3 regions of the Dermacoccus sp. MPR-E5 genome follow, and region 1 is predicted to be linked to each of the others. Evidence: predicted binding sites of a transcription regulator. Region 1 holds the regulator's gene; each other region holds the start of a gene.
The links. The regulator LexA, encoded in region 1, represses DNA repair genes until DNA is damaged. The targets are predictions, from matches to a motif close to TCGAACANNTGTTCGA.
Positions count from the first base shown of each region.

Region 2: the regulator LexA is predicted to act here: its motif matches at 6,963-6,978, upstream of AC1RS9_RS00645 (HNH endonuclease signature motif containing protein).
Region 3: the regulator LexA is predicted to act here: its motif matches at 2,256-2,271, upstream of AC1RS9_RS00300 (HNH endonuclease signature motif containing protein).

Region 1 is NZ_JBXASS010000013.1:66,125-76,605, forward strand. Features, by position in the region: gene AC1RS9_RS11075 (ComEC/Rec2 family competence protein) at 1-1,638, shown strand, start outside; gene AC1RS9_RS11080 (LysR family transcriptional regulator) at 1,629-2,561, opposite strand; gene AC1RS9_RS11085 (Sir2 family NAD-dependent protein deacetylase) at 2,632-3,465, shown strand; gene lexA (transcriptional repressor LexA) at 3,556-4,272, opposite strand; gene AC1RS9_RS11095 (LysM peptidoglycan-binding domain-containing protein) at 4,611-5,039, shown strand; gene nrdR (transcriptional regulator NrdR) at 5,351-5,809, shown strand; gene AC1RS9_RS11105 (vitamin B12-dependent ribonucleotide reductase) at 5,890-8,817, shown strand; gene serA (phosphoglycerate dehydrogenase) at 8,981-10,177, shown strand; gene AC1RS9_RS11115 (AAA family ATPase) at 10,470-10,481, shown strand, end outside.
Region 2 is NZ_JBXASS010000001.1:149,743-160,223, forward strand. Features, by position in the region: gene AC1RS9_RS00615 (aminotransferase class I/II-fold pyridoxal phosphate-dependent enzyme) at 1-781, shown strand, start outside; gene coaE (dephospho-CoA kinase) at 908-3,271, shown strand; gene coaE (dephospho-CoA kinase) at 3,282-3,869, shown strand; gene uvrB (excinuclease ABC subunit UvrB) at 3,918-6,023, shown strand; gene AC1RS9_RS00635 (hypothetical protein) at 6,072-6,293, opposite strand; gene AC1RS9_RS00640 (NUDIX hydrolase) at 6,363-6,773, opposite strand; gene AC1RS9_RS00645 (HNH endonuclease signature motif containing protein) at 6,989-8,593, shown strand; gene AC1RS9_RS00650 (DUF3817 domain-containing protein) at 8,652-8,969, shown strand; gene AC1RS9_RS00655 (MBL fold metallo-hydrolase) at 9,433-10,116, opposite strand; gene AC1RS9_RS00660 (glycoside hydrolase family 15 protein) at 10,293-10,481, opposite strand, start outside.
Region 3 is NZ_JBXASS010000001.1:65,005-75,485, forward strand. Features, by position in the region: gene AC1RS9_RS00285 (ABC transporter ATP-binding protein) at 1-241, shown strand, start outside; gene AC1RS9_RS00290 (WYL domain-containing protein) at 341-628, opposite strand; gene AC1RS9_RS00295 (SDR family oxidoreductase) at 1,263-1,961, shown strand; gene AC1RS9_RS00300 (HNH endonuclease signature motif containing protein) at 2,282-3,862, shown strand; partial or broken gene hisI (phosphoribosyl-AMP cyclohydrolase) at 4,437-4,799, shown strand; gene AC1RS9_RS00310 (anthranilate synthase component I) at 4,961-6,520, shown strand; gene AC1RS9_RS00315 (Trp biosynthesis-associated membrane protein) at 6,517-7,197, shown strand; gene AC1RS9_RS00320 (HGxxPAAW family protein) at 7,200-7,442, shown strand; gene trpC (indole-3-glycerol phosphate synthase TrpC) at 7,534-8,370, shown strand; gene trpB (tryptophan synthase subunit beta) at 8,367-9,644, shown strand; gene trpA (tryptophan synthase subunit alpha) at 9,641-10,441, shown strand; gene AC1RS9_RS00340 (MauE/DoxX family redox-associated membrane protein) at 10,438-10,481, shown strand, end outside.

The DNA.
Region 1 (10,481 bases):
GTCGCGACGATGTGGTTGTTGGGGTGGTCGCGCACGTCACGTCGGGTGCGGGTGGCCCTGGCTCTCGTCGCGCTCGCCGCGTACGTCGTCCTGTGCCGACCCGAACCGAGCGTGGTGCGCGCGGCCGCGATGGGTGCCGTGGGAGTGCTCGGCACGTCGTGGGGACGCGAACGCGCCGCCTGCCCGGCGCTCGCGGCAGCCATCGTCGGATTGTTGGTGTGGGATCCGTGGCTGGCCGTCAGCGTCGGCTTCGCCTTGTCGGCGCTGGCGACGCTCGGGCTCGTTCTGTTCGCGCGACGCTGGTCGCAGGCCCTGCTCACGAAGCTCGGTTCGCGGCGCGGCCGGTTCGTCGACGGGATGGTCGAGATCACCTGCGTCCCGCTCGCCGCTCAGGCGCTGTGCCTGCCGGTGCTCGTCGCCCTCAATTCGTCGGTGTCGTGGGTCTCGATCCCCGCGAACGTCGCGGCCGAGCCGTTCGTCGCGCCGGCGACGCTCGGTGGCATGATCGTGTCGACCGTCGTCGTCATCGCTCCGACGCTCGCAGGGTGGCTCGTGTGGTTGCCGGGGCTGCCCACCTGGGTGATCTGCGCAGTGGCCCGCCTCGCCGACGCCGTCCCCGGCGGCTCGGTGCCCTGGCTGCCGGGGCTGGCCGGAGTCGTGCTCGCCATTGTCGTCGTGGTCGTGCTCCTGTGCGCGTGGCGGGCCATCGTCTTCACCGGTCGCTTCGGTCTGGTCGCGCTCGGGGTCGCGGGGGCGCTCCTGGCGGCTGTGCTCGCGCCGTTGCCGGGGGAGTCGGCCGCACCGCCCGCGTGGGTCTATGCGCAGTGCGCGGTGGGTCAGGGGGATGCCGCGCTCGTGCGCACCGGGGCGACGCGCGCCGTCATGATCGACGTGGGGCCTGCCGACGGCCATCCCGCGCAATGCCTCGAGCGTCACGGCATCACGACGCTCGACGCCGTCATCCTCACCCACTTCCACGCCGACCACGTGGGTGGACTGGCTGAGGTCTTGCGTGCTTCCGACGCGCCGGTGGCGGTCCTCGGAACGTGGGTCATGGAGGGCGCTCAGGAGAGCGAGGGACTCAAAGGCCGCGGTGCAGCGGCGTCGTCACGATCGCGCGGCGAGCAGGGCGCGTTGGGTTCGGTGCAAGCAGCGCTCGAACAGCCTCGGGCTTCGCTCGGGGCGCTCGCACCGGGACAACGCCTCGTCATCGGCGAGGTGACGATCGAGGTGCTGTGGCCGCGCCGCGTCATGACGGAGGGGTCGGTGCAGAACAACGCCTCACTCGTGCTCGACGTATCGGCGCCCGCGTATCACGCGCTCATGCTGGGCGATTGCGAACGTGAGGCGCAGGCCGCGGTGATCGAACAGGTGCGTCAGAGCGCCCGGCGACGCGCGTTCGACCTCGTCAAGGTGGCGCACCACGGTAGCTCCAACCAGAACGAGCGCCTCTACGAGGCGGCGGCCGCGCGTCAGGCCGTGATCGGGGTGGGCGCCGGCAACGACTACGGCCACCCGACGAAGAAGACGCTCGAACTGTTGGCCCGGCACGACGCGCGGGTGTGGCGTACTGACACGCAGGGTGACGTGGACGCCCTCGCGACGGGTGGCTCGATCAGCCTGCAGGCTCAGCGATGAGCGTGCTGCGCGCTCGGCACCCGTGCTGCCGCGTCGGCGAGGGCTTCAAGGGTGGCGGTGACGGCGGGGACCCGCTGCAGGTCGGGTGTCGTCACGGCGAACACGCAGCGCCGGCTCGACGGCAGCAGCGGCAACGTCACGACGTCCGGATGCGACGTGGAGCGCAGGATCAGCTCGGGGATGAGCGCGACGCCGAGGCCCTCCGCGACGAGGCCGAGAACGGTGACATAGTCCTCCGTCTCGAACGCGACGTCGGGCGCGTAACCGGCGCCCTGGGCGAGGCTGACGAGGTGGCCGCGGCAGCGGGGGCACCCCGCGATCCATGAGGCCCCGCTGAGCTCCTCCATGCGGACGCTCTCGGCTGCGGCGAGGGGGTGATCGCGCGGGACGGTGAGACGCACGTCGTCGTGCAGGAGCCCGCGGGTGAGGAACGGGTCCAGGTCCTCGCCTGCGGGGAGCGGGTCCGCGTCGTCGTACGTGAACGCCACGGCGACGTCGCAGTCGCCGGCACGCAGGCTCGCCAGGGATTCCGGGGGTTCGGCCTCGGCGAAGCTGACCTTGACGTCTGGGAACCGCTCCTTGACGAGTGCGAGGGCGCGCGGGACGAGCGTTGACGATGCCGACGGGAACGCCATGAGGCGCACCCGCCCTGCGCGCAACCCCGCGATGGCGGCGACCTCACCCTCGGCGGCCTCGAGGGCACTGAGGACGGGCGTCGCCGTGCGCGCCAGCACCTGCCCGGCCTCCGTCAGCCGCACCGAGCGGCCGAGGCGCTCGACGAGAGCCGTCCCGGTCTTCTCCTCGAGACGGCGCACCATCTGCGACACGGCCGGCTGAGAATAGCCGAGGGCGGCAGCGGCGGCGGTGAAGCTGCCCTCGTCGCTGATCGCCTTCATGACGCGGAGCCCGGCTGCATCGATCATGCACCAAGAATAACGTGCTCTTATCCATTGTTGAGACAATCGAACGCAGACCTATGGGAGGGGCAGGATGATGAGCGGCGTCGCGGAACTGACCGATTTCGTGCGCGCGGGAGGGCTCTTCGTCCTGACCGGCGCCGGCATCTCGACCGAATCCGGCATCCCCGACTACCGGCGCGCCGACGGCACGCGCCGCACGGTTCCCATGACATACCAACAGTTCCTCGCCACCCACGAGGCGCGTCAACGGTACTGGGCGCGCAGTGCCGTCGGCTGGGAGATCTTCGACGCGGCGGAACCCAACGTCGGGCACGTCGCGCTGGCGCGACTGCAGGGTGGCGGCCTCGTCGATCACCTCGTGACGCAGAACGTCGACGGCCTTCATGCGCGTGCCGGTGCCCGCGACGTCACCGAGCTGCATGGGTCACTCGCGCACGTCGTCTGCGTCGCGTGCGGGACGCGGGAAGGGCGCCGTGGCTTCCAGGTACGCCTGCGCGAACTCAACCCCCAGCTGCCGACGCAGGCGCGCCTGCTCGCCGACGGCGACGCGGACGTCGCGGCCGAGCTGGAGCGCGGCGTCATCGTGCCGGCGTGCCTGCATTGCGCGGCCACGACGATGAAGCCGGACGTCGTCATGTTCGGTGAGTCCGTCGCTCCTGAGGTCGTGGAGACGCAGATGCGGGCAGTGGAACGCTGCCGGGGCGTGCTCGTGCTCGGCAGTTCGCTCAAGGTGATGTCGGGTTACCGGTTCGTGCTCGCCGCCCTCAAGCAGCAGAAGCCGGTCGTCCTCGTCGGGCTCGGCGCGATGCGTGGCGAGGAGCGGGTCGACCTCGTCGTGCGCGAACCCCTCGGCCCGACCCTCACCGCCGTGTGCGACGCGCTGAGGCTCGACCTCGCGACGTCCTGACGTCTCGGCGTCGAACGTCGGGGCGCAGAAGGGGCTGAGAGTCGAGTTGAAACCACGCGCTGGAGCGACCCGCGCGGCGCGGCCAGCGCCTCAGATGCTGCGCAGGACGGCCGTGACCTTGCCCATGATGCTCGCGTGGTCGCCGTCGATCGGGGAGTAGGCCTCGTTCGCGGGCATGAGCCACGTCTTGCCCTCGCTGCGGCGCAACGTCTTGACCGTGGCCTCCGAGTCGAGCAGTGCCGCGACGATCTCCCCGTTGGCGGCGTCGGCCTGGCGTCGCACGACGACCCAGTCGCCCTCGCAGATGGCCGCATCGATCATCGAGTCGCCGACGACGCGCAGCAGGAACAGCTCGCCGTCACCGACGATCTGACGCGGTAGCGGGAAGACGTCCTCGACGGCCTGCTCGGCGAGGATCGGGCCACCGGCCGCGATGCGGCCCACGACCGGCACGTATGACGGCGTGGGTCGCTCGTCGCCCGAGCCCGTCTCGTCGTGCTGCGACTCGGATAGCGCAGACACGGCGTTGCCGCGGTAGCCGCGGGTCGCCGCACCCGAGTCGGGGGAGACGACCTCCATGGCGCGCGGGCGGTTCGGGTCGCGGCGCAGGTATCCCTTGCGCTCGAGTGCGGCGAGCTGATGGGCCACCGAACTCGGGCTCGTCAGACCGACGGCCTCGCCGATCTCACGCAGGCTCGGGGGGTAGCCGCGCTCGTCGACGGAACGTCGGATCACGGTGAGCACCTTGTGCTGGCGTGGCGTCAGCTTGCCCGGCGTGCGCTCCTGCATCGAATGAACGTCACCCATGGTGTGACCCCTCCTGGTCCTCGTCGCACGTCGGTGGTCGCGGTGGCGACACGTGCACCCTCCGGCGGGACGGAAATGCCCGCCATGACGGGGTTGTCGGTGCGCGGTGCTTGTGTATCTGACATCACCCACAGTACGCGGTGTCGCACACAGTTTTCAAAAATGTGTACGAAGAAATCCGTGCGCGCCGTTCGAAAGCACGTTCGGGTGTCGTACAGTTGTTCTATCGCACGCGTGTTCGATCGGTCCCTCCGGGCTGACCGGGTCGCGTGAGGAAGCCGCACCGGTGACGGTGTGGCGGCGCCTCGGGGGGTGTCCCGAGAGAAGGAGTGGTTTCGATGGTTGCTTCGAGTACTGCAGTTCGACGTGAGCCCGTGCTGGGTTCGGGTGTCGACGTGCGCCGCGTGGCGCGGGTCGACGCTGCGGCATCCCGCTCGCACCTCCACCTCGTGCCCACGGGTGGCGCGGTGCAGGTCGTCACGAACTCTCAGAGCGTTCGTTTCGCCCGTCGTCGCTTCACGGCCGTGTGCGTGGCTCTCGTCGTCGTGGCGGGTGCCATCCTCGCGGGCCGGGCGATGGCGAGCGGTGTCGACGGTACGCAGCGGCACGAGGTCACCGTTCGCGCGGGGGAGACGCTTTCGCAGATCGCGGCGCGTGAGATGCCGGGCGTGCGCAACGACCAGGCGGTCGTCGCGATCGAGCACGAGAGCAACCTCGGCTCGTCGCAGGTGCAGGCCGGCCAGAAGGTGATCATCCCCGCACCGTGAAGTGTGACGATCGCCATCATCGGGTTCGAGGGTTGGAGGGGGTGTGAGTCGCCTCCCCCCGGCTGGCGCAGGATTCCGCGGCGCATGAGTGGCGGGGGTCGTCGCGAGGTTGCGCAGGGCGAGTAGACGCGGCCTCAGTGCTGTTGCGCGTCGGGTCTCAGGGGCCTAATATCTCTACATGTGGGGCCTTGGCCCCCGCTTCACCCTAGATGTTGATTCTCCTTCGCTGATGTGCATCTGCGCTCTGAGGCCGGAATCCCGGGGTGGAGCGCCGTCGTCCCGAGTGTCCCAGCCCCGTCGGAAGGTTTGACGTGCACTGTCCGTTCTGCCGCAACACCGACTCCCGAGTCGTCGATTCGCGCTCGAGCGAGGACGGCACCTGCATCAAGCGGCGCCGTCAGTGCCCGAACTGCGGCAAGCGGTTCTCGACGATGGAGACCGCGAGTCTCACGGTCGTCAAGCGTTCCGGGGTCAGCGAGCCGTTCTCGCGCGACAAGGTGATGTCCGGGGTTCGCAAGGCGTGCCAGGGCCGCCCGGTCACCGACGACCAGTTGGCCGTTCTCGCCCAGCAGGTGGAGGAGTCCATCCGCTCGAAGGGCGCCGCCGAGATCGACGCCCATGACGTGGGCATCGAGATCCTCGGGCCCCTGCGCGAACTCGACCACGTCGCCTATCTGCGCTTCGCCTCCGTCTACCAGGCCTTCGAATCGCTCGAGGACTTCGAGACGGCGGTCAGCGAGTTGCGTCAGTACGCCACCTCGGCGTCCTGACCCCGCGCGCCTGCCGAGGGCGCGCCCCCCAGATCACCCTCACGTACCAGCTCACCCCACCTGCCAGGAGGCTCACGGTCATGACCGAGACGACGAAGGCCCGCGCCAAGACGGGACGCCGCACCGGCGGCGTCACGATCGAACGCATTTTCACCACGCCCGGCGTGCACCCCTACGACGAGGTCACCTGGGAGAAGCGGGACGTCCTCCAGCAGAACTGGAAGACGGGCGAGACGATCTTCGAGCAGTCGGGTGTCGAGTTCCCCGACTTCTGGTCGCTCAACGCCTCCACGATCGTCACGACCAAGTACTTCCGTGGCGCCGTCGGCACGGACGCGCGTGAAAGCTCCCTCAAGCAGCTCATCGACCGCGTCGTGCTGACCTATGCCAAGGCCGGGCGCGACAACGGCTACTTCGCTACCGACGAGGACGCGCAGATCTTCGAGCACGAGCTCACCTACGCCCTGCTGCACCAGGTGTTCTCGTTCAACTCGCCCGTCTGGTTCAACGTCGGTACCGCGAGCCCGCAGCAGGTCAGCGCGTGCTTCATCCTGTCGGTCGAGGACTCGATGGATTCGATCCTCAACTGGTACAAGGAGGAGGGCTTCATCTTCAAGGGCGGCTCGGGCGCCGGTCTCAACCTCTCCCGCATCCGCTCCTCCAAGGAGCTGCTCTCCTCGGGCGGCACCGCATCCGGCCCGGTCTCCTTCATGCGCGGCGCCGACGCCTCGGCCGGCACGATCAAGTCCGGTGGCGCGACGCGTCGCGCGGCCAAGATGGTCGTCCTCGACGTCGACCACCCCGACATCGAGGAGTTCATCGAGACGAAGGCGCGCGAGGAGGACAAGATCCGCGCGCTGCGTGACGCCGGGTTCGACATGGACCTTGGCGGCCGCGACATCGTCTCCGTGCAGTACCAGAACGCCAACAACTCGGTTCGTGTGAACGACGAATTCATGCAGGCGGTCGTCGACGGCGGCAGCTTCGGTCTGCGCGCCCGCGACACCGGTGAGGTCATCGAGACCGTCGATGCGCGTGAGCTGTTCGACAAGATCAACAAGGCCGCGTGGGAGTGCGCCGACCCGGGCGTGCAGTACGACGACACGATCAACGCGTGGCACACGAACCCCGAGACGGGCCGCATCACGGCGTCGAACCCGTGCTCGGAGTACATGTCGCTCGACAACTCGAGCTGCAACCTCGCCTCGCTCAACCTGCTGAAGTTCCTCAAGGAAGACGACACGTTCGACGCGGCGACGTTCGCCAAGGTCGTCGAACTCGTCATCACGGCCATGGACATCTCGATCTGCTTCGCCGACTTCCCGACCGAGTCCATCGGCAAGACGACCGTCGACTACCGCCAGCTCGGCATCGGGTACGCCAACCTCGGTGCACTGCTCATGGCGACGGGCCACGGTTACGACTCCGACGGTGGCCGCGCCCTGGCGGCCTCGATCACCTCGCTGCTCACGGGTGCCGCCTACAAGCGCTCCGCGGAGATGGCGGCCGTCGTCGGCCCCTACGCCGGCTACGCCCAGAACAGCCAGGCGCACAACCGCGTCATGCGCAAGCACCGCGCGGCCAACGACGAGCTGTCGTCGCACAAGGACATGGGTGCGATGGCGAGCGACATCCACTCCCTCGCCACGAAGGCCTGGGCCGACGTCGTCACGCTCGGCGAGAAGAACGGCTTCCGTAACGCGCAGGCCTCCGTCCTCGCCCCGACCGGCACGATCGGCTTCATGATGGACTGCGACACGACGGGTATCGAGCCCGACTTCTCGCTCGTCAAGTTCAAGAAGCTCGTCGGTGGCGGTTCGATGCAGATCGTCAACCAGACGATCCCGCGTGCGTTGAAGAAGCTGGGCTACCAGGACGAGCAGATCGAGGCGATCGTCGAGCACATCGCCGAGAAGGGCCACGTCATCGACGCGCCCGGTCTCAAGCCCGAGCACTACGAGATCTTCGACTGCGCCATGGGTGCGCGCGCCATCTCGCCGATGGGCCACGTGCGCATGATGGCCGCCTGCCAGCCGTTCCTGTCGGGCGCCATCTCGAAGACGGTCAACCTGCCCGAGACCGCGAGCGTCGACGACATCGCCGAGGTGCACCTCGAGGGCTGGAAGCTCGGCCTCAAGGCCATCGCGGTCTACCGCGACAACTGCAAGGTCGGCCAGCCGCTGTCCGACGGCAAGGCGGAGAAGAAGTCCGAGCCCGCCGCGACCAGCACCGAGACCCCGGCTGCGGAGAAGGTCATCGAGTACCGTCCGGTCCGCAAGCGTCTGCCGAAGCGTCGCTCGTCGCAGACGACTTCGTTCGCCGTCGGCGGCGCGGAGGGCTACCTCACCGCCGGCACGTACGAGAACGGTGACCTCGGCGAGCTGTTCCTCAAGTTCGGCAAGCAGGGTTCGACGCTCGCCGGTGTCATGGACGCGTTCTCGATCGCGGTCTCCATCGGCCTGCAGTACGGCGTGCCGCTCGAGACGTTCGTCGAGAAGTTCACGAACCTGCGCTTCGAGCCGGCCGGCATGACGGACGACGCCGACGTGCGCATGGCGCAGTCGATCATGGACTACGTCTTCCGCCGCCTGGCGCTCGACTACCTCGACTTCGACACGCGCTCTTTCATGGGCATCCACACCGCGGCCGAGCGTGCGCGTCAGCTCGAGACGGGTTCCTACGCTCCGAGCGAGGGCGACGACGAGAGCTTCGACGCGGAGTCGAACTCGCAGACGGCCGCCCCGGCCCGTCAGGAGCGCGCGAGTACCACTGCGCCGGCAGCTCCGAAGACGTCGGACGAGGAGCACGCCGACGAGGTCATCTCGGGCTCGGGTGCAGCCTCGGCCCGTGAGGTGAGCAACGAGATCCACAGCTCCACCGAGCTGCTCGAGAAGTTCCAGGGTCACGCCGCGGATGCGCCGATGTGCATGACGTGCGGGACGAAGATGCGTCCGGCCGGTAGCTGCTACGTGTGCGAGGGCTGCGGAAGCACCTCCGGCTGCAGCTGACGCTTCGCTGAGGCATGAAGGCAGGCGTCGCCGGTGACGAGAGTCATCGACGGCGCCTGCCGTCTTGTCCACTGAGATGGATCGTCCTGCGATCGCCTCGATGAAGTCTCATGATGTGAGCGACGCGTCAGGTCGTCGTCACCGCCAGCGAAAGGAACCGGCCGTGAAGGCACTGCTGCTCGAGAACGTGCACCCCCTGGGGGAGGCGCTGCTGCGCGAGGCCGGCTTCGAGGTCGACATGCGCGTCGGCGCGATGGACGAGGACGAGCTGATCGAGGCGCTGCAGGGCGTCGACCTGCTCGGCATCCGCTCCAAGACCGAGGTGAGCGCGCGCGTGCTCGACAACGCGCCCGACCTGCAGGCGATCGGGGCCTTCTGCATCGGCACGAACCAGATCGACCTCGCGCACGCCGCGGGGCGGGGCATCGTCGTGTTCAACGCACCGTTCTCCAACACGCGCTCGGTCGTTGAACTCGCCATCGCCGAGATCATCATGATGGCGCGCCGCCTCAGCGAGAAGGACCGCGCGCTGCACGACGGGGTGTGGCACAAGGACGCGAAGGGCAGCCACGAGATCCGCGGCCGCAAGCTCGGCATCGTCGGGTACGGCAACATCGGCTCGCAGCTGTCGGTCGTCGGGGAGATGCTCGGCCTGCAGGTCTACTTCTACGACACCGACGACAAGCTCGCCCTCGGCAACGCGACACGCTGCTCGTCGCTCGAGGAGCTGCTGTCGATCGCCGAGGTCATCACGCTGCACGTCGACGGACGCTCCGGCAACGCCGGTTTCTTCGGCACCGAGCAGTTCGCCGCGATGCGCCCGCGCTCGTTGTTCCTCAACCTCTCGCGCGGTTTCGTCGTCGACTACGACGCGCTCAAGACGCATCTCGAATCCGGTCACATCGCCGGTGCGGCGGTCGACGTGTTCCCGACCGAGCCCAAGAAGAAGGGCGATCCGTTCGACTCACCGTTGCAGGGCATCCCCAACGTCGTGCTGACGCCGCACATCGGCGGCTCGACGGAGGAGGCGCAGGAGGACATCGGACGGTTCGTCGCCGCGAAGCTGCGCGACTACGTCCAGCGTGGTTCGACGACGCTCAACGTCAACCTCCCGTCGCTCAACCTGGCCGAGCGCCCGGGTCAGCACCGCATCGTGCATTTCCACAAGAACGTGCCGGGTGCGCTGGCGCGCATGAACGGCATCCTCGCCGAGCACGGTGTCAACATCGAGGGTCAGATGCTCGACACCGCCGCGGACACCGGCTACGTCGTCACCGACGTCCTCTCCCAGCTGCCCGACGCCGTCCTCGACCAGCTGCGCGCGATGCCGGAGACGATCAGGCTGCGCGTCGTGCGCTGAGCCGCACCGACCTGCCGCGACCGCTCCCGCGACGGTGTGCGGGTGCAACGTCAGCGGCCCCCGAACCGCCCCCGCGAAGCGCGTACCCGCGCCATCGCGTGGTCGTCGGCGCCTTCGGACGTCCTCTCTCGAGCCACCGGACGCACACCGTCCGAAGGGTGAGTCGCAGGCTAGACTGACCGGCAGAACCGACGACGCCGCAGCCGCAGGCTCCGCGTCGCCGAATGCCCCCCTTCGACGCAGGTGACGGCGGCCCTCGCTGAGGGTTCGCCGTGCCGAGAGTGACGGTGTGATGCAAGCCCCC
Region 2 (10,481 bases), on a different contig from region 1:
CCAGGTGCGTCTCGCGCGCGGCGTGCCCGTCTTCGTGCCGACGACGAAGGAGAACGGCTTCCAGGTGACGATCGCCGACCTCGAGGCCGCCATCACGCCGCGCACGCGCGCCGTCATCGTCAACACGCCGTGCAACCCGACGGGTGTGCAGTGGAGCCGCGAAACGCTCGAAGGCGTCGCGCGGGTCGCGACGGAGCACGACCTCGTCGTCGTCGCGGACGACATCTACACGCTGTTCACCTACCGCGAGCCGTTCGTGCCGTTCGCGTCGCTGCCCGGCATGGCGCAGCGTACCCTGACGATCGGGTCGTTCAGCAAGGACTACCTCATGACGGGCTGGCGCATCGGGTGGATCCTCGCCCCGGCCGACTTCGTCTCGACGGCGCGTGACGTCAACGAGAACAACGTCTTCACCGCGCCCTCGATCTCGCAGCGCGCGGCCCTCAACGCTCTCGAACGACGCGCCGAGCTGCGTCCGCCCGTCAAGGAGCTCTACCGCGGCCGCCTGCAGCGCGCTTACGAGCGCGTGCAGCGGCTGCCGCACATGGACGCCTTCGAGCCGCAAGGCACCATCTACCTGTGGGTTGACATCCGCGAGACCGGTCTGACGTCGCTCGAGTGCGCCGCGCGCATCGTCGAGGAAGCCCACATCCTGACGATCCCCGGCACCGCGTTCGGCGCGTCGGGCGAAGGGTTCCTGCGTCTCGCTGTCACCGTCGGCGAGGAGCAGATCGACGAGGCCTTCGACCGCCTGGAGCGCATGAGCATCTTCGGCGACTGACGGCGGCCTGGGGGCGCTCGGCGCGAGCCGCGGGCACCACGTAGGGTTGGCCGTCGTGCCACGAGGGCACGACCCGGCTCGTGGCGATCGTCCGCGGGCTCGGGCCCCACCGACCCCGAAGCGTTGATGAGCTCCTTCACCACCCGTCTGCACGACCGTCTCGGCCTACGTACGTCACCGCGGATCTTCTTCGGCTCCGCTGCGCTGATCGTCCTGTTCACCGCGTCCATGGCACTCTTCCCCGACCCGGTGCGTTCCGTCTTCGGTGCGGCGGCGCACTGGTTGCGTTTCGACCTCGGCTGGTTCTACACGGCGGCCGCGACCCTTCTCGTCGTCTTCTCGCTGGGGCTCGCCGCAAGCCGTTACGGGCGCGTCAAGCTCGGCCCTGACGACGCCGAGCCCGCCTATTCGGGGCTGTCGTGGTTCGCGATGATGTTCGCGGCCGGCGTCGGCGCGACGTTGATGTTCTGGGGCATCGCCGAGCCGATGAACCACTACGCGCGCCCGCCGCTCGGCGCGGCGCCCTACTCGGACGAAGCGGCGTGGGACGCGCTGTCGATCGCGAACTTCCACTTCGGCATCCACATGTGGGCCATCCTCGTCGTGCCCGGCCTGTGCTTCGGGTACTTCACGTACAAGCGGAACCTGCCGCCGCGCGTGTCGTCTGCGTTCCATCCGCTGCTCGGCGACCGCATCCACGGCCCCATCGGCCAGGCCATCGACATCATCGCCGTCGTCTCCACCGTCTTCGGTCTCGCCGTCTCGACGGGTCTCGGTGCGCTGCAGATCAACTCGGGCATGAACGATGTCTTCGGCGTGCCGATCGCCGGGTGGGTGCAGGCCGCGATCCTCGCCGTCATCACGGCGGCTGCGCTGACGTCCGTGCTCGCCGGCATGGACAAGGGCGTCAAGAACCTGTCCTACGCCAACATCCTCATGGCGATCGCGCTGCTCCTCTTCGTGGCGATGACGGCGATGTCGGCCTCCGACGTGGCGCGCGGCATCGTCGAGTCGGCCGGTCGCTACCTGTCGCAGCTGCCGATGCTGTCGACGTTCAACGACACGATGCACCACGGCGCGTGGTCGGGTCAGTGGACGGTCTTCTACTGGGCGTGGACGGTGACGTGGGCGCCATTCGTCGGGATGTTCGTCGCCAAGATCTCGCGCGGACGCACCATCCGCGCGTTCGTGACGGCATCGATCGGGCTGCCCAGCGCCTTCGTCATCGTGTGGATCGGCGTGTACGGCCTCACGTCGATCACGAGCGACCGAGCGAGCGCGAAGGCTGCGGGACAGGGCGGTTCGCTCGCGCACACGATCGTCGACGAGAACAACCCGCAGGCGGCGCTGTTCCAGTTCTTGCGCGACCTGCCCGGCTACCTGCCCGTCGCGACGCTGGCGCTCGCCGTCATCGTCATCTTCTTCATCACCTCGATCGACTCGGGCGCGCTCGTCATGGACGCCATGGTCAACGGCCACGAGGACGCGTCGGTGCGCCGTCAGCGCGTGTTCTGGTCGCTGTCGGTGGGCGCCGTCTGTGCTGCGATCATCCTCACGGCGGGCGAGGACGGGCTGTCGGCGCTGCAGGAGGTCATCATCGTCATCGGATTCCCCATCACGGTCCTGACGGTCCTGCAGGCCTGGCTGTTGCTCCAGGCGCTGCGCGAGGACGCCGGAGCGGCACGCCCGATGCGGACCCGCCAGTGGAAGCAGGTGCTGCCCGCCGAGGAGTACGAGCGGCGCGCCGCCGAGGGCGTGCTCGACGAGGACGCCTACGTCGTCCTGCCCGAGTTCGAGGAGGGCACCGAGCCGGAGTTCGAGACGCACGTCCCGACGACGGCGCAGACGCAGCAGCAGGCCGCGGAGCGCGCCGCCGTCTCCCTCGGGCTGACGGGGCCGGTCGCCGCGGGCAAGTCGGTCGTCGGCGACGCGTTCGAGCGCCGCGGCGCGGTCGTCGTCGAGTTCGACGAGGTGATGCGCGAACTGCTCGTGCCGGGCGAGGAAGCCCTCGACCGGTTGCGGGAGGTGTTCTCCGAGACAATCGCCCACCCCGACGGCACGATCGACTGGCACACGCTCGACGACCTCACGACGCGCAGCCCCGCGGCGCGCGAGCGGATGTATGCCGTCATCGGCCCGTTCGTGCGTGCGGAGGCCGACGCCCGGGCCAAGGCCGTGGGCGATGACTCGGTGCTCGTGCTCGACCTCGCGCTGCTGACGGACGCCGCGACGCCGCGCGACTTCGACCACGTCGTCGTCGTGGAGGCGCCGGCGGAGGTGCGCGTCGAACGGCTCATGGCCGAGCGTGGACTGGATCTTGAGCAGGCCTGGGCCGAGATCGACGCCGACACGCAGGGGCGCGAGCGCAGCGACGCGGCCGACGTCGTCCTCTCGAACGAGGGCAGCATCGACGAGCTCGACGCGGCTGTCGGTGCGTTCTGGGACGATGAGGTCGCACCGGCGCTGAACAGTGCCGCGACGCGCGTCTGAGGAGGCGACGATGAAGGTCGGGTTGACGGGTGGGATCGGTTCGGGCAAGTCTGCGGTGGCCCGATTGCTCGTCGAGCACGGGGCGCTGGTGGTCGACGCCGACGCCGTCGCGCGCGAGGTCGTCGCGCCCGGCAGTGCGGGGCTCGCGCAGATCGCCGACCGCTTCGGTGACGGCGTCCTGACGGCGCGGGGCGAGCTGGATCGCGGCGCGCTGGGGGCCATCGTCTTCGCGGACGAGGGCGCGCGGCGCGACCTCGAAGCCATCACGCACCCGCTCATCGCGGCGCGCACGCTCGAGTTGTTCGCCGCGGCGAAACCGGGGCAGGTGCTCGTGCACGACATTCCGTTGCTCGTCGAGCTGGGGCGCGAGGGCGACTACGACGTCGTCATCGTCGTCGATGCGCCCGTCGAGACGCGTCTGCAGCGGCTCGAGGAGCACCGCGGGATGCCGCGTGAGGTCGCCGAGGCACGCATGCGCAGTCAGGCCAGCGACGAGCAGCGCCGCGCGGTCGCCGATGTGTGGATCGACAACGCGGGGGACGAGGACACGTTGCGTCGCCGCGTCGACGACGTGTGGCGCACGCACTTGCAGGGCTGAGGGCCGCGGGATTCCGGGGTTGTCAGTGGGCGGGTCTAGGGTTGCGGCATGCGTCCAGTCACCGATCTGCAGCGTTCTGTCGCACCCATCAAGGTCGAATCCGAGTTCGAGCCCGCCGGCGATCAGCCGAAGGCCATCGCCGAGTTGTCGAAGCGCGTCAAGGCGGGGGAGCAGGACATCGTCCTGCTCGGTGCGACGGGTACCGGAAAGTCGGCAACGACGGCGTGGCTGATCGAGCAGGTGCAGCGCCCGACGCTCGTGCTGGCGCCCAACAAGACGCTCGCGGCGCAGCTCGCCAACGAGTTCCGAGAGTTGTTGCCGCACAACGCCGTCGAGTACTTCGTCAGCTACTACGACTACTACCAGCCCGAGGCGTACGTGCCGCAGACGGACACGTACATCGAGAAGGATTCCTCGATCAACGAGGAGGTCGAGCGGCTGCGTCACTCGGCGACCAACTCGCTGCTGACGCGGCGTGACGTCGTCGTCGTCGCGTCCGTGTCGTGCATCTACGGTCTCGGCACGCCGCAGGAGTATGTCGACCGGATGGCCCGTCTCAAGGTCGGCCAGGAGATCAACCGCGACGAGTTGCTGCGCCGGTTCGTCGAGATGCAGTACACGCGCAACGACCTCGCGTTCACGCGCGGCACGTTCCGCGTGCGCGGCGACACGGTCGAGATCATCCCCGTGTACGAGGAGCTCGCGATCCGTATCGAGTTCTTCGGCGACGAGATCGACCGGCTTTACACGTTGCACCCGTTGACGGGGGAGATCGTCAACGAGGAGTCGGAGATGTACGTCTTCCCGGCGACGCACTACGTCGCCGGGCCCGAGCGCATGGAGCGCGCCATCGCCGGCATCGAGGTCGAGCTGGGCGATCAGCTCAAGCGGTTCGAGGCCGAGGGCAAGATGCTCGAGGCGCAGCGCTTGCGGATGCGGACGACGTACGACATCGAGATGATGCGGCAGGTCGGGTCGTGCGCCGGCATCGAGAACTACAGCCGTCACATGGACGGTCGTGGCCCCGGTACCGCGCCGAACACGCTGCTCGACTACTTCCCGGAGGATTTCCTCCTCGTCATCGACGAGTCGCACCAGACGGTCCCGCAGATCGGCGCGATGTACGAGGGTGACATGTCGCGCAAGCGCACCCTCGTCGACCATGGTTTCCGTCTGCCGAGCGCGATGGACAACCGGCCGTTGAAGTGGGAGGAGTTCCTCGAGCGCATCGGGCAGACGGTGTACCTCTCGGCGACGCCGGGCGACTACGAGATGAGCAAGAGCGACGGCTACGTCGAGCAGGTCATCCGCCCGACGGGTCTCGTCGATCCCGAGATCGTGCTCAAGCCGACGAAGGGGCAGATCGACGATCTGCTCGGCGAGATCCGCACACGGACGGACAAGAACGAGCGTGTCCTCGTCACGACCTTGACGAAGAAGATGGCCGAGGATCTCACCGACTATCTGCTCGACAAGGGTGTGCGGGTGCGCTATCTGCACTCGGAGGTCGACACGTTGCGCCGCGTCGAGTTGCTGCGCGAGTTGCGCATGGGTGAGTTCGACGTCCTCGTCGGCATCAACCTGCTCCGTGAGGGTCTCGACCTACCGGAGGTGTCGCTCGTCGCGATCCTCGACGCCGACAAGGAGGGCTTCCTGCGGTCCGCACGAAGCCTGATCCAGACCATCGGTCGCGCTGCGCGAAACGTCTCCGGTCAGGTGCACATGTACGCCGACAAGGTGACGCCGTCGATGCAGGAGGCGATCGACGAGACGTCGCGCCGCCGTGAGCTGCAGATCGCGTACAACACGGAGAAGGGCATCGACCCACAGCCGTTGCGCAAGAAGATCGCGGACATCACCGACATGCTGCAGCGCGAGTCCGCCGACACGGACGCACTGCTCGGTTCCGGCCGTTCGATGTCGCGTGGTAAGGGTCGCGGCGGCAGCGGTGCGGCGAGTGCCGACGCGAACGTCGCCGCGGGCGCGAAGCGCGAGGCGAGCAGCGCCGCCGACCTCGCGGGCCTCATCCAGGAGTTGCAGGCCCAGATGAGTGAGGCGGCCTCCGAGCTGCAGTTCGAACTCGCAGCGCGTCTGCGCGACGAATTACGTGACCTCAAGAAAGAACTGCGCCAGATGACGGAGGCGCAGAAGTAGCGCCGTGATGGCGTCCGCGGCGTCGGGTGGGATCTCGGCGCCGCGTGGTCATCGCCCCTTGTTGCGAGGATGGTTGCGGGCCTGACGCTCATTGCCGCGGCGATAGTTGCCGGTGAGGCGCGCCATGATCTCCTGAGCGTCACCGTCCTCGACGTCTTCCAAGAAGTCCGCAGCACGCGCGCCCCTAAGAGTCGTCGCTGTGCGTCCGTGATGAGTGATGACAACGACGCCATCACGTTCGAGAAAGGCGAAGCCAGCAGGTTGGGGCATGCTCGACACGCTATGGGCGAGGCAGCCGACCGGCAAGCGAAATACGGTCACGCCACGCCGGGGCTGATGTCATTTGATCGCCCGCATGAGCCTGACGAGGTCCTGACACCCCGCAGGATCGGCCATGGCCAACCGGGGCAGTTCGCTCTCGGCGAACCAGCCGATGTCGTCGTGCTCGTCGGGCGCGATGTTGCGGGGGTTCCCTACCCAGCGCGTCGCGAAGAACGCATGCTTCAACAGGGCTGGATCCTTGCAGGCCATCGGAAATCGCTCTGCATCGATCACCGTCACTCCGAGCTCTTCGACGCACTCGCGACGGGCAGCGCACTCGGCGGACTCGCCGGGTTCGACGTGTCCCCCGGGCAGGTCCCACAGGTCCGGATAATTCATCCGGTTCGGGTGACGGTGAACCAGTAGCACCCTCGCGTCCCGAACGAGTGCCACGACGGCAATGTGCGTGGGCAGCGTCGCTGAGGCCATGGGATGAGTCAACCACCAGTCGCCTGTACCTCGTCTGCCGTCAGGCGGTAGACCAAGCGGGTGCAAGCCAGCGCCGCCTGATCGCAGGGTTGCACGCGGCGGGTGCTCTTGTGATTCGTGATGCAGCCCTGGCGCGGAGGAAGGGCCGGCCAGTGGGTTCACTCACTATCCCTTTGACCCTACCAAGATTCGAACATGTGTACTAAACTAGTGGCATGGATCAAACGCTGGCAGTGACGGCCGAGACGGTCGCCGCCATGCCGTCCACCGAGCTGGTGGGCGCATGGGTTCTGCTGACGCGCGCGATCGCAGAGCAGGCGCTGGCCGACCCGGAGAGATTGGCGCCCTGCTCGGGCGACGCGTTGCCGCGAACCTTCGATGAGCGCCACACGCGCACGTTCACGCTCCAAGCACAACTGGAAGACATCGCCGTTGCTGCGCAGGAGGTGACGAGGGCCGCCGACGCGGTGCTTCACGCCGTCGCCGTCGAACACGAAGACACGGTCGCCCAGCGTGCTCACCTCGACGAGGAGAACTATGGGCTCTGCGAACGCCCTCCGACCGCAGGCGAATTCGCGGGGGATGATCTCGGGAACGCCCTCGGGTGTTCGAGCGCCACCGCGTCGCGCCTCGCTGTCGACGGACGCATGCTCCGCGACCGCGCGCCCGCTCTGCACGAACTGACGCTGCGGGGAGCCTGCCGCACCATGGTGGCCGCCACGCTGGCGCGTGAGATGGCGCACCTCGACGACGAGTTGGCTGCAGAGGTGCTCACGGATCTCGTGAGCGGGGGAGCACACCACCTCAGCGTCGACGGTGCCCGCTCCCGGGCGCGCAAACTGCTGCACGACAGGCGGCTGGCGCAGACCGAGGCCGACACCGTCGACCCCCGTCGTGAGCACGGGCTATGGTTCACGCCCCACCTCGATTTCGACACCCTCACCGAGGTGCGTCTGATCATGGCCACCGAGGACGCTGCCCGTCTCCGCGCCGCGATCGAAGCGCACGCTCAGACGCTCAACGACCATGCGCCAGATCCACGTGACGAACTCGCGCGGTGGCGCGCCGCGAGCCACGTCAGTGTGGCAGGGAGTGGCACCGAACCCCTCGGCGCCGTTCGCGTCGACGCACTGCTCGACCTTGTCTTCGCGAACTCAACGGTCAACACCGTCATGCACCTCAAGGTGCCCGTCCACGCGAGCCCACCAGCGCCTTCCGACCGGCGGTTCGGAACGCTGGAGCCCCCTGCGTCGCTCGCCTCCGTCCCCAACTGCGGTCTCGACGAGGGCGGTCTTGATGAGGACGGTCTTAGTCGGCCCCGTCAGCACGCTGAGGCCGGGCCGATCGGCGTCATCACGCGACCCCTGGACACATTGGGCGCGGCCCACATCCCCGGCCTGGGCCACGTCGACGCGGCAGCCGTTCGGCGCGTCGCGGCGCTCGTCGACACCACGTTCACGATCGACCTCGTTGACGGTGCGTGGACGACGCTCGCGAGTTGCTCGACGACGTATCGTCCCGGCGCGCGAGTGGCGCGGCTTGTCCGTGAGCGTGACGTGCACTGCCGCTTCCCGCACTGCACCCGGGTCTCGACGAACTGCGACCTCGACCACGTCGTCCCGCACGCCGACGGTGGGCCGACGAGCGTCGGCAACCTGCAGGCCCTGTGCCGCCACCATCACCGCGCCAAGACCTTCGGCGGCTATGCCGTGACCATGACGCCAGACGGAGTTTGCACGTGGGAGTCACCGACCGGCCGCCGCTGGACGACTCTCCCGAGCGGGGAGACGGTCGCGACCACGCTCGCTCCCGCGAGCTGAGCTGTTGGCAGGCACGCTCCATCGGCCGGCACTCAGGCCGTCTCAGTAGAATCGCCGCATGTCTCGAATCTTCAAGATCTTCGCGTTCGCCGAAGCTGTTTCCTGGGGTCTGCTTCTCATCGGCATGTTCTTCAAGTGGGTGCTCAAGACCACTGAGGTCGGAGTGCAGATCGCCGGGCCCATCCACGGCGTCATGTTCATCGGGTACGTCCTGTGCGCGCTCAAGCTGTGGCAGGAGAAGAGCTGGCCGAACAAGACGATCGGCATCGGCCTGCTCTGCGCCGTGATCCCGTTCGCGACGATCTGGTTCGAGAAGCGCGCCGAAGCGCGTGGCGAACTCGGCGACGAACCGCGTCAGAAGCCCCTCGCCGGCTGACGATCCCCCTGCACGTGCGACCGGCGGGGCCGCGAACCGCGAGGGTTCGCAGCCCCGCCGCTCGTTCGTCATGACACGCCAGTCGACGAGACGCACCGACGACGCCAGCCCCTGCCTGCGCGTCACTCAGCCGCGGCTGCGATACGAGACATCGCCGGCGCTCAAGGCACCAGAGGTGTTCGCGCACCTGGTCGAGGCATGACCATCCGGTTGGTCACCGCGGCGCGCCGCAGACCCGCGTCGTCGTCGGCGCTCAAGTCGCCAGGCCTGCCCGCGCCACGCATCCAGGTGCGGTCATTCACGCAAAGACCGCGTCGTGCAGGCAAGGGCGGCGATGATGTCGGGCGCCCAGGTCGCCAGGCCTGCCCACGCCACGCATCCAGGTGCGGTGGTCACGCAACGACCGCATCGTGCAGTCAGGGGACCATGCAGTCAAGGGCGACGATGATGTCGGGCGCTCAGCTCACCAACCGCGTTCGCGCCACTCGTCGAGGTGCGGGCGTTCGACAGACAGACGCGTGTCGTCGCCGTGGCCCGGGTGAACGTCGGCATCGTCGAAACGCCCGAAGATGCGATCGCGAACCATGGTGAACAGCTCGTCGAACGACTGCTCATCGGAATGCGTCGTCGCGCCGACGCCGCCAGGAAACAGCGTGTCGCCCGTCCACAGCTGAGGCAGAGCGTCGCTGCCGGCGGGTGGCGTCCACGACAACACGACGCTGCCGGGGGTGTGGCCTGGCACGTGGTGCGCGACGAGCGTCTGCGCGCCGAACTGAATCGTGTCACCGTCACTCAGCGTCCGCGCGGGCGCGACCGGGAGGTGCGGTCCGTCCTCGAGACCGGCGAGCGTCGCGTCAGCACGCTCGGCGAGCTCGGGCAGGGCGCGGTGATGATCCCAGTGCTTGTGGGTCGTCACGACGGCATCGAGACGATCGACGCACGCCTCGTCGAGCATCGCCGTGATGGCTCCGGCATCTGCCGCAGCGTCGATGAGCACCGCCGCACCACCCGTCTCGGGCGTCGCATCACGCAGCAGATACACGTTGTTGTGCATGTCGGAAACTGACAGCTTCCACATCGTCAGCCCCGGCAGGTCGAGTCGTGACGGCGCGTCGCCCGGTTTCACATCGGAGAGGTAAGCACTCATGCCTCTACCATCTCACCCACCCAGCCACCGGTGCCACAGGTACCGGCGCCGGGTGGCCCGGGCACGCCGCGCGCAGGGGCGGCCCGGGCCCGTGACAGCGCGAGCGTGCAGCCGATGCCGCGTCATCAGTGTCGTCGCTCTGGGCCGCCGGGGCAGGAAACCCCGCTACCACCGCGTCAGACGTTCGCCCCGCGCGCAGCGACCTGCGCCTCATGCAGGTCGTAGCCAGCGCCGATGAGAGTGAGGTGACTGAAGGCCTGCGGGTAGTTGCCGACCTGGGTCATCTCCTCGGGGTCGTACTCCTCGGCGAGCAGTCCGACGTCGTTCGGCAGGTCGCACAACCGGTCGAACAGCTCCTCGGCCTT
Region 3 (10,481 bases), on a different contig from region 1:
GGCGACCTCCAGCGTCGATCCCACGACGGACGTCGCCGTGGGTCGAGCGCTCGATCAGTTGATGACCGGCCGCACGAGCGTCGTCATCGCGCACCGCCTCGCGAGCGCCGAGAGTGCCGACGAGGTGTGGGTCATGGACGCAGGGCGCCTCGTGCAGCGAGGCGCGCACACGGCGCTTGTCGCCGCCGACGGGCCCTATGCGCGCCTGCACGCCGGCTGGGTGGCGTCGCACGCGCATTGACGTCTGGGCCATGGCGATCTGTGCCGAGTGGCCCGAGCGCCGGGCGCCCGATGGCGGGTAACTCACACGGAGGCAGGTTGCTACTCGCCATCGCGTGAGTTACCCGCCATCCTGCTCGGCGCTCGCTGATTCGTCATCGCCTCGGCTCGTCGCCGAGTTGCCTCCCGGAAGATGGTTGGCCGGCAGGGGGCCTCGGTCGAAGTCCGATGTGAGCCACCTCTCGAGTGATTCGTCGGGGAAGGTTGGCGGTGACCGGCCGGTGACGGCGGGGTCTGCCGCGGCGGAGGTGATCCGGTCGAGGCGGAAAACGCGCCAGTCGCGACGGTGCAGGTCATGGCGGAGGAGGTACCAGCGGCCCTCGCGGATGAAGCAGATGAGCGGATGCACCTGTCGATCGCAGACACGGCCGTCGCCGTCGGAATGGCGAAGTGCACGATGCCACGTTGGGCGGCTGTGTCAACGAGCAGACCGTGCAGGCGCGCGTCGACAGGCTCGAGCCCACTCGTCAGCACGTTGGTCGCCGTCGCGGTCGCGACGGCTCGTCGACGCAGCGACCCCGGCAGCAGGCGTTCGAGCTTGGCGCGCACGACTGTGGCGTCCGTCGCCCCGGCGGTGTCTCCTTCGAGACCTGCCCCCTCGAGCACGAGCAGGGCCGTGACGAGGGTGGACACCTCGTCGGCGTCGAGTACGAGGGGCGGGATCGTGACGCCCGAGTCCAGGCGGTAGCCGCCGCCGGGACCGGGCGTGACCGCACGCTGTAACCGAGGCTGCGCAAGCTAGCGACACCGCGTCGGACGGATCGCGGCCCCGTGGCAAGACGCATGGCGAGATCAGCCACGGAGCACCATCGGCCCGTCTGGAGCAGACCCAACGATTCGAGGGTACGCGACGAAGGACTCGTGACGGGCTTGTGGGACATGCGTTCATTGTCGTGCGAGATGAGGACCGGAACCGTCTGCATCTGGTCCTAGCGTCATTCCACGAGGGCGCGGGCACACCGCCGCTCAGGAAAGGGTGATCGATGCGCATCGCCATCACGACACCCAATGGAAACGTGGGTCGCCACCTGATTCGTATGCTCGTCCGAGTCGGGGTACGGCCCGTGCTCTTGGCACGGCATCCCGCGCAGATCGCGCGGGAACTGCGCCCCCTCGTCGACATCGTCGAGGCGGATTCGCTGGACCGCGACGAGGTCGTCGCCGCGACTCGCGGGATTGATGCCGTGTACTGGGTGAATCCGAGCCCGATGACCGCTGATCCGCTCGCTGAGCATGCTCGGGCGAGCGAGGCAATCGTGGGTGCCGTCCGCGCGAACGGCATCAGGCGCGTCGTGTTCCACAGCAGCGTGGGGGCAGAGAAGCGCCACTGTGTGGGAGGGATCGACGGCCTTGCCGCGACGGAGTTGTCGCTCGACGCGCTCGACGTCGACGTCACGCACCTGCGGTGCGGTTATTTCTTCTCCAACCTCACCCGGCACCTGGCGGCGATCCGCCAGGGCGAAATCGACACGGTGCTCCGGGTTGATCACGCATTCAGCTGGGTGGCGCCGCGTGACGTCGCCGAGATGGCGGCACTCTGCCTCCTTGACGAGGGGTGGCAGGCGCGTCATGTCCGAGCGGTTCACGGGTCGCGGGATCTCTCGTGGCGCGACGTCACGCGCATTCTCTTCGACCACGTGGGAAATGCGGTGGCGGCGCGCCAGATCAGCGATGCGGCGTGATGTCCCGCTACCTGGGGCCGGGCTCGCCCGTGGTCTCGCGCAGGCGTTACTGGGGATGAGCACCGGAATCCGCGATGATTTCCGTCCCGAGCAGGGGCGGACCCCCGCCACCACGACGCCGACGCAGCTCGCGGGCTGGGTGTACGACGAGCTGCTGCCGATCATGGGTGCGTGACGATCGGGTTGGGCAGTCGCGTTTGAGGATCAGCGTTGGAAGCGCCGCCGGCGCCCGCGCGGGCGTGGTCAGTGAGAGCCGGCTCAATGGATCTTTCATGTGACGGAGCCTACCCCTATTCGAACATGTGTGCGATAATTGGGTCATGGAAACGCTAGAGATGACGGACGCGGCGAACATCGTCGCGCGTCTCTCTGAGCTGCCCGGTGAGGCTGTCCTGGCCGTTTGGGGCGAGCTGACGACGCGGGTCGCAGAGGAGGTTCTCACCGATCCGGCATCGCTCGTTCCGCTCACCGATGGAGGCGCGAGCCTGGACGGTCGGTTGGACGCCCTGATGAGTCACCGTCGCCACCTTGAACGCGCTGCGGCGCTCACACAACGTGTTGCACGCAGCGCCGAAGCGGTCACGCACATGCTGGCCTCCGAACACCATGACAGTGTGCGTCGCCACGACGTCCTCAGCGGCGAGGCGATGGGTGAGGGCGCGTCCGACGATTCTCGGGCCTACGACGTCGAGGCCGGCGAGTTCGCGGCCTCAGCGCTCGGCGGCGCACTCGGGCTGACGGCGCCCGCCGCCCGGGCGATGGCGGCGGGGGCTTCGACGCTGCGTGCGCGCCATCCCGGCCTGCTGGCGGCCTCGGCACGCGGAGACGGCTCCGTGCGGGTGGCGGCGATGCTGGCGGGGGAGCTCGCGCACCTCGAGGCGGACGCTGCGCGCTCCGTGGCACAGATGCTCATCGACAGCGGAGATCATCGACGCGCTCACCAGGCGGCGCGGCAGGCGTGCCGCAAGACCCTGCGTCGGCTCGGTCTCACTCGCCCTGCCGACGAGGTCGAGGTGGAGTCGACGCGCGGGGTGTGGTTCGAGCCGCACCTCGAGTTCGAGTCGCTGTGCACGATGACAGCCGTTCTCGACACCTACGACGCCACGGCCATCCAGGCCGTGATGGAGGAACGTGCGCGGCGCCTGCAGGAAAACTCTGCCCCCGGCGCTCGGCTTTTCGTCGGCGCAGCGCGGGCTGACGCGCTCACCGACCTCATCCTCGAGAACTGCACCGTGACGGCCACGCTGAACCTGCAGGTGCCGATCATCGCGCGACCTCCCGACCCGTCGAGATCCGCCGTCGCGGGGCTCCTCGACCCGCCGAGATCCACGGGCGTCCCGGACGCGGAGGACGTGTCCGACCTGCTTGACGCGAGGGTCCCTCGGCCCGCCATTGGAGTGCCGCCGGGTCATTCCCCGGCGTCGCCCGCAACGTCGTCGATGGTCCTGGGTGCCTGTGGCGTGCGCGGCGTCGGTGTTCTTTCTGCTGGCGTCGTCGCCCGCCTCGCCGCTACGGCTGGTGTGGGATTCACGGCGACGCTCGCGTCGCACCACGGGTGTGGTCGCATCACGACGCTGGCCACCACGACGGCTGCTCACCGCCCAAGTGTCGGCATCGCCAAGCTCGTGCGGGAGCGCGACGGCGTGTGCCGCTTCCCGTTCTGCGAAACGGCCGCCTCGCGGTGCGACCTCGACCACGTCATGCCGTTCGACCAGGGCGGGCCGACGAGCGCGACCAACCTGCAGGCGCTGTGTCGTCACCATCACCGCGCCAAGACCCACGGGGGCTTCCGCGTGAGGATGACGCCCGACGGCGTCTGCACGTGGCTGTCGCCCTCCGGTGCCCGCTGGGTCACCGAACCCGGCGGCATCACACACGCCGACGCCGTTCGCGCCGCCTGACGGCCCTCGCGGCCCTGCGGCCCCGGCTGCCTGCCGAACCCTGATCTCACGTGCTCCGCGCTCTCGGTGCGCCGCCGCTCAATCCTGGTCTGGCGAGGTCTGTGCCCGCTACCTACTGCTCGAACCTGGTCTGACGGCGCAGTCATTCCCCGGCCACAACCCGCGGCCCATTTCATGTCCCGGGCGCGTTCACTTTCCCGGGCGCAGCATCATCGACACGGCGGCACCACGCACGCCGGCGCCACACCTGTTCGCGCGGCCTGACGACTCGGTGACGCCCGCCTCCACCTCGCCAGTCGTGTCGGCGACACCGCGTCCGAACCCTCGCTCGGATGCCTGGGTGAGATCACGCTGAGGGAGAACTCCACCCGTTCATGCGACGTCAGCGTGGGATAAGGCCGCGCTGGATCCCCGCCGTCATCCGCCGTGCGCGGGTGCGGGGTCAGGCGCAGCTGCGTCCCCGTCGCGATCCGCGATGCGCGGGAGCGTGAGGTCAGGCGGCGTTGGGGCCCGCAGTGATCCGCGAGGTGCCAGCGCGAGACACCGCGACGGGTTGTCAGGGCCACTTGGCACAATGGCCCCCATGTCTTCGCCCGAGCCTTCATCGCCGCTCAGCCCTGACGTCGCGCAGCGCCTCAAGCGCGACGACGCGGGTCTCGTCGCCGCGATCATCCAGGACGACACGAACGGTGACGTGCTCATGCTCGGCTGGATGGACGACGAGGCGCTGCGCCGCACGCTGAGCGAGGGGCGCGTGACGTTCTGGTCGCGCAGCCGCGGCGAGTACTGGCGCAAGGGCGACACGTCGGGTCACGCGCAGTACGTGCGCAGCGTCGCTCTCGACTGCGACGGCGACGCGTTGCTCGTCCGCGTCGACCAGGTCGGCGCCGCATGCCACACCGGCGAACGCAGCTGCTTCTTCACCGACCTCGACGCCGCCGTCTGCAGTGATGGCGCGATCGCGTCCACCGGAACCGACGCTGACGCAGCTACCACGGCGCCCACCGGAACCGACGCTGCGGACGCAGCCACGACAACGTCAACCCCAACCGTCGCCGCAGACGTACCCGCCACCATGCCCACCCCCAGGAGCAACGCATGACTGCCGCAGCCGAGCCGGAGACGAGCCTCGCCGCCGACCTCACCTGGGGCGCGACGTGGCCGAGCGTCGAGTTGTTCGAGCACCTCGCGGGTGGGCGTCGCGTCATCCCCGTCGTGCGCAAGCTGCTCGCCGACGCGGAGACACCCATCGGCATCTACCGCAAGCTGGCGCGCGACGAGCCGGGCACGTTCCTGCTGGAATCGGCGGAGCACGGCGGCGTGTGGTCGCGCTACTCGTTCATCGGCGCCGCGAGCCGCGCGACGCTCACCGAGCGTGACGGCGACGTCGTCTGGCTCGGCGACGTGCCGACGGGGCTGCCGACGACAGGCCTGGCGGTCGATGCCCTACGCGCGTCCCTGCAGGCACTTCACACCGAACGCATCGCCGGCCTGCCGCCGCTGACGAGCGGTTTCGTCGGCGCGATCGGCTACGACGCGGTGCGTCGCTGGGAGAAGATCGGCAACCACGCCGACGACGTCCTCGCGATCCCCGAAGTCACGATGTTGCTCGCCACGGATCTCGCCGTCATGGACCATCAGGACGGCTCGCTCCTGCTCGTCGCCAATGCCGTCAACTTCGACGGCCTCGAACCCGGCGCGCGCGCCGCGTACGACGACGCCGTCGCCCGCCTCGACGCGATGCAGACCCGCCTCGTCGAACCGGCGGCTTCGACGGTGGCGATCCCGCACGAGCGCGCCCAGGACGTGCGCAGCAGCCACACGCGCGAGCAGTTCCACGACATGGTCGAGTCGTGCAAGGAGGACATCCGCGCGGGCGAGGCTTTCCAGATCGTCGTCAGCCAGCGATTCAGCGTCGACACGCACGCCGACGCGCTCGATGTCTACCGCGCCCTGCGCGCGAGCAACCCCAGCCCCTACATGTATCTGCTCCGCCTGCCGCACCCTGACGGCGGCGCGTACGACGTCGTCGGCAGCTCGCCGGAGGCGCTCGTCAAGGTGACAGGCGAACGCGTCATCACGCACCCGATCGCCGGTTCGCGCCCGCGCGGCAAGACCCCGGAACACGATCAGGAGCTCGCCGACGACCTGCTGGCCGACCCCAAGGAACGCAGCGAGCACCTCATGCTCGTCGACCTGTCGCGCAACGACCTGCAGCGCGTCTGTCGCGCGGGCACCGTCGAGACGGTCGAGTTCATGAACATCCGCAACTACAGCCACGTCATCCACCTCGAGTCGACCGTCATCGGCGCACGCCGTGACGACGTCACCGCCTACGACGTGCTCGAGGCGGCGTTTCCCGCGGGCACCCTCTCGGGCGCGCCGAAACCACGCGCGATGCAGATCATCGAATCGCGCGAGGGCACCCGTCGGGGCATCTACGGCGGCGTCATCGGCTACTTCGACCTCGCGGGCGACGCCGACGCCGCCATCGCCATCCGCACCGCCGTGCTCAAGGACGGTGTCGCGCACGTCCAGGCGGGCGCCGGCGTCGTCGCCGACTCGGTGCCGGAGAGCGAATACCAGGAGACGATCAACAAGGCCGCCGCGGCGTTACGCGCCGTCGCGACGGCCGACGGCATGACGGGAATCGCATGAGCACCTTCACGACGAAACGCAGCGTCATCCTGCTCAGCCTCATCGCGGCCGTCCTCGCCGCGATCGTCTCGGGGCGCACGTGGATCAACGGCTCCCTCAACGATGGCGTCATCGCGAGCAGCAAGGTCGACGTCACGGGCAACCAGGCGGTGCCCGGCTACTTCGGCATCGCCCTCGTCGCCGTCGCAGGCGTCCTTGCCGCCGCGACGGCCGGCCGCATCGCGCGTTGGCCCGCCGCGCTCGTCTCGCTCATCGCCTCGGTCGCGCTGCTCGTCGTCACGCTGCTGACGCTGGGCGACCCGGCCTCGGCGGTCAAGACGCGGATGACGTCCGTCACCGGCCACAACGGTGAGGCCGTCGCGCGCGGCACGTTCACGCCATGGTTCTGGGCCGCGGTGTTCGCCGGCCTGCTCAGCGTCGCCGCGTCCCTGCTGGCGCTGCTCGGCGTGCGCCGCTGGGCGGGGCTGTCGAGCCGCTACGACGCGCCGACGGAGACCAAGGCGCCGACCACGCACGAGAGCGACTGGGATCTCATGAACCGCGGCATCGACCCGACGGACACCGAGACCGCCCCCGGCTCGCACGAGCCGGACGGGCCTGACACAATGACCCAGAACAGTTCATCAACGCGCGTGACGGAGACGTCGGCTGCGCAGCACGGCTCCAAGGAGAAATGACGATGTCCGGAGACAGCCCGTACCTCGACCACGGCCACAGCCCCGCCGCCTGGACGGGCGTCGGCATCTGCATGGTCGGTTCGCTCCTCATCGCGTTCGGCGTGTACTTCGGCAACGAACTGCTCGACATCATCGGCGCGGTCCTCGTCGTCGGCGGCGGCGTCGTCGGGTGGCTCATGGGCAAGGCGAACCGCCGCAGCGCTGCCGCGCACGGCTCGATGGACTCCGAGCGCAAGCCCGCCTGATCCGCGCCGCGGCCTGACGGGCCCGGCGCGCGCCGTGACCACACGCTGGAACCGGCGGCGCCGTGCCCTGTCACGCTGATTGGATTCGACCGTGACCACTGTTCTCGACTCGATCATCGCCGGGGTGCGAGACGACCTCGCCGAGCGCGTGCGCGCGCGCAGCCTCGCCGACGTCACGCGTGACGCCGACGCCGCACCGCCCGCACGCGACGCGCTCGCCGCGTTCCACGCCGCCCGCGACGCGCGGCGCATCGCCGTCATCTCCGAGGTGAAGCGCTCCAGCCCGAGCAAGGGCGCGCTCGCGCAGATCCCCGATCCGGCCGCGCTCGCCGCGCAGTACGCCGACGGGGGCGCGACCGCGATCTCGGTGCTCACCGAGCAGCGCCGGTTCGGCGGGTCGCTCTCCGATCTCGACGCCGTGCGCGCCGCCGTCGACATCCCGGTGCTGCGCAAGGACTTCATGGTCGAGCCGTACCAGTTCTTCGAGGCCCGCGCCCATGGCGCCGACCTCGTCCTCCTCATCGTCGCCGCCCTCGACGACGCGCAGCTGCGCGACTTCGCGGCTCTTACGCGCGAACTCGGGATGACGGCGCTCGTCGAGGTTCACGACGCCGCCGAGGCGGAACGGGCACTTGCCGTCGAAGCGCAGCTGCTCGGCGTCAACGCCCGCAACCTCAAGACGCTCGACGTCCACCCCGAGGTGTTCGGCCCGATCGCCGCGACGCTGTCGGCGCACGTCGTCAAGGTCGCCGAGTCGGGCATCTCCGGGCCCGCCGATGCCGCCCGCTACGCCCGCGAGGGCGCACAGGCGCTGCTCATCGGCGAGGCACTCGTCAAGAACGGCGACCCCCAGCAGGGGCTTGCCGACATCATCACCGCGTGCGCGGACGCCACGAACGCGTCAGCCGTCGAAGGGACGCCCGCATGACCGACCCCACCCCGCTCGGCGAACCGCGCCACGACGGTCTCGCGCCGCACGGCCTCGGGCGCTTCGGCGACTACGGCGGACGCTACGTCCCCGAGGCCCTCGTCGCCGCGCTCGAAGAGCTCGACGAGCAACGCCAGAAGGCGATGGTGGACGATGAGTTTCGCCACGAACTCGCCGAACTGCACCGCACATACACGGGCCGTCCGAGCCCGATCACCGAGGTCAAGCGCTTCGCCGAGCACTGCGGCGGCGCGCGCGTCTTCCTCAAGCGCGAGGATCTCAACCACACCGGCTCGCACAAGATCAACAACGTCCTCGGCCAGGCGCTGCTGGCCAAGCGCATGGGCAAGACGCGCGTCATCGCGGAGACGGGTGCCGGCCAGCACGGCGTTGCCACCGCGACGGCCGCGGCGCTCATGGGCCTCGAGTGCGTCGTCTACATGGGCAAGGTCGACACCGAGCGTCAGGCCCTCAACGTCGCACGCATGCAGCTGCTCGGCGCAAGCGTCGTGCCCGTCGAGCACGGCAGCCAGACGCTCAAGGACGCCGTCAACGAGGCGTTCCGCGACTGGGTCGCCAACGTCGACACGACGCACTACGTGCTCGGCACGGTGACGGGCCCCTACCCGTTCCCCGAGATGGTGCGCGACTTCCACAAGCTCATCGGTGAGGAGGCCCGCGAGCAGATCCTCGCCGAGGCCGGGCGCCTGCCCGACGCAGTCTGCGCCTGCGTCGGCGGCGGCTCGAACGCGATGGGTATCTTTCACCGCTTCATCGGTGACGACGGCGTTCGCCTCGTCGGCCTCGAGGGCGGCGGCGAGGGCATCGCGAGCGGCAAGCATGCGTCGCGCTTCAGCGGCCAGGGCACGCCGGGCGTCCTGCACGGTGCGTACACCTACGTCATCCAGGACGAGGAGGGCCAGACGATCGAGACGCACTCGGTGTCCGCGGGCCTCGACTACCCGAGCGTCGGTCCGGAGCACAGCTACCTCAAGGACATCGGTCGCGCCGAGTACCACCCGATCACCGACGTCGAGGCGATGGAGGCGTTCCGGCTGCTGTCACAGACCGAGGGCATCCTGCCGGCCATCGAGTCGGCGCACGCCCTCGCGGGCGCGATGAAGGTCGGCGCCGAGCTGGGCGAGGACGGGCTGATCCTCGTCAGCCTCTCCGGGCGCGGCGACAAGGACGTGCACACCGCCGCCCGCTGGTTCGGGCTCATCGATGAAGACGAGACCGTCGTCAGCGGCGAGGACGAGGAGACGAAGCTGTGAGCACCCCCATCCCGCTGGACGCCGTCTTCGCCGCCACCCGTGACGAAGGACGCGCCGCCCTCGTCGGCTACCTTCCCGCAGGCTTCCCGAGCGTCGCGGATTCGATCCGCGCCGCGCAGGTCATGGTCGAGAACGGTTGCGACATCGTCGAGGTCGGCCTGCCGTACACCGATCCGCTCATGGACGGCCCCGTCATCCAGAGCGCCGCGACGCAGGCTCTCGCGGGCGGTGTGCACACCGCGGACGTCTTCCGCGTCGTGCGGGCCGTCACCGACGCCGGTGGCGCGGCCGTCGTCATGACGTACTGGAACCCGGTGCTGCGCTACGGCATCCGCCGTTTCGCGGAGGAGTTGAAGGCCGCCGGGGGAGCCGGCCTCATCACCCCCGACCTCGTGCCCGACGAGGCCGACGAGTGGATCGCCGTCGCCGACGAGCTCGGCCTCGCGAAGATCTTCCTCGTCGCGCCCAGTTCGACGCCCGCCCGCGTCGCGGCGACGACGGCGAACTGCTCGGGCTTCGTCTACGCGGCGTCCGTCATGGGCGTCACGGGTGCGCGCACGAGCGTCGGCGACGCCGCGAAGGGTCTCGTCGAGCGGACGAAGGCCGCCACCGACCTGCCCGTCTGCGTCGGCCTCGGCGTCTCGACGGCGGAACAGGCGCGCGAGATCGGCCGATACGCCGACGGTGTCATCGTCGGTTCCGCGCTCGTCAAGACGCTGCTCGACACCGACCCCGAACGCGGCCTGGCGGCCCTCGCCGAGGCCACGAAGGAACTGAGCGACGGAGTACGACGTTGAGCACCAGCATGGACACGAGCACGACCAAGCCCACCGCCGA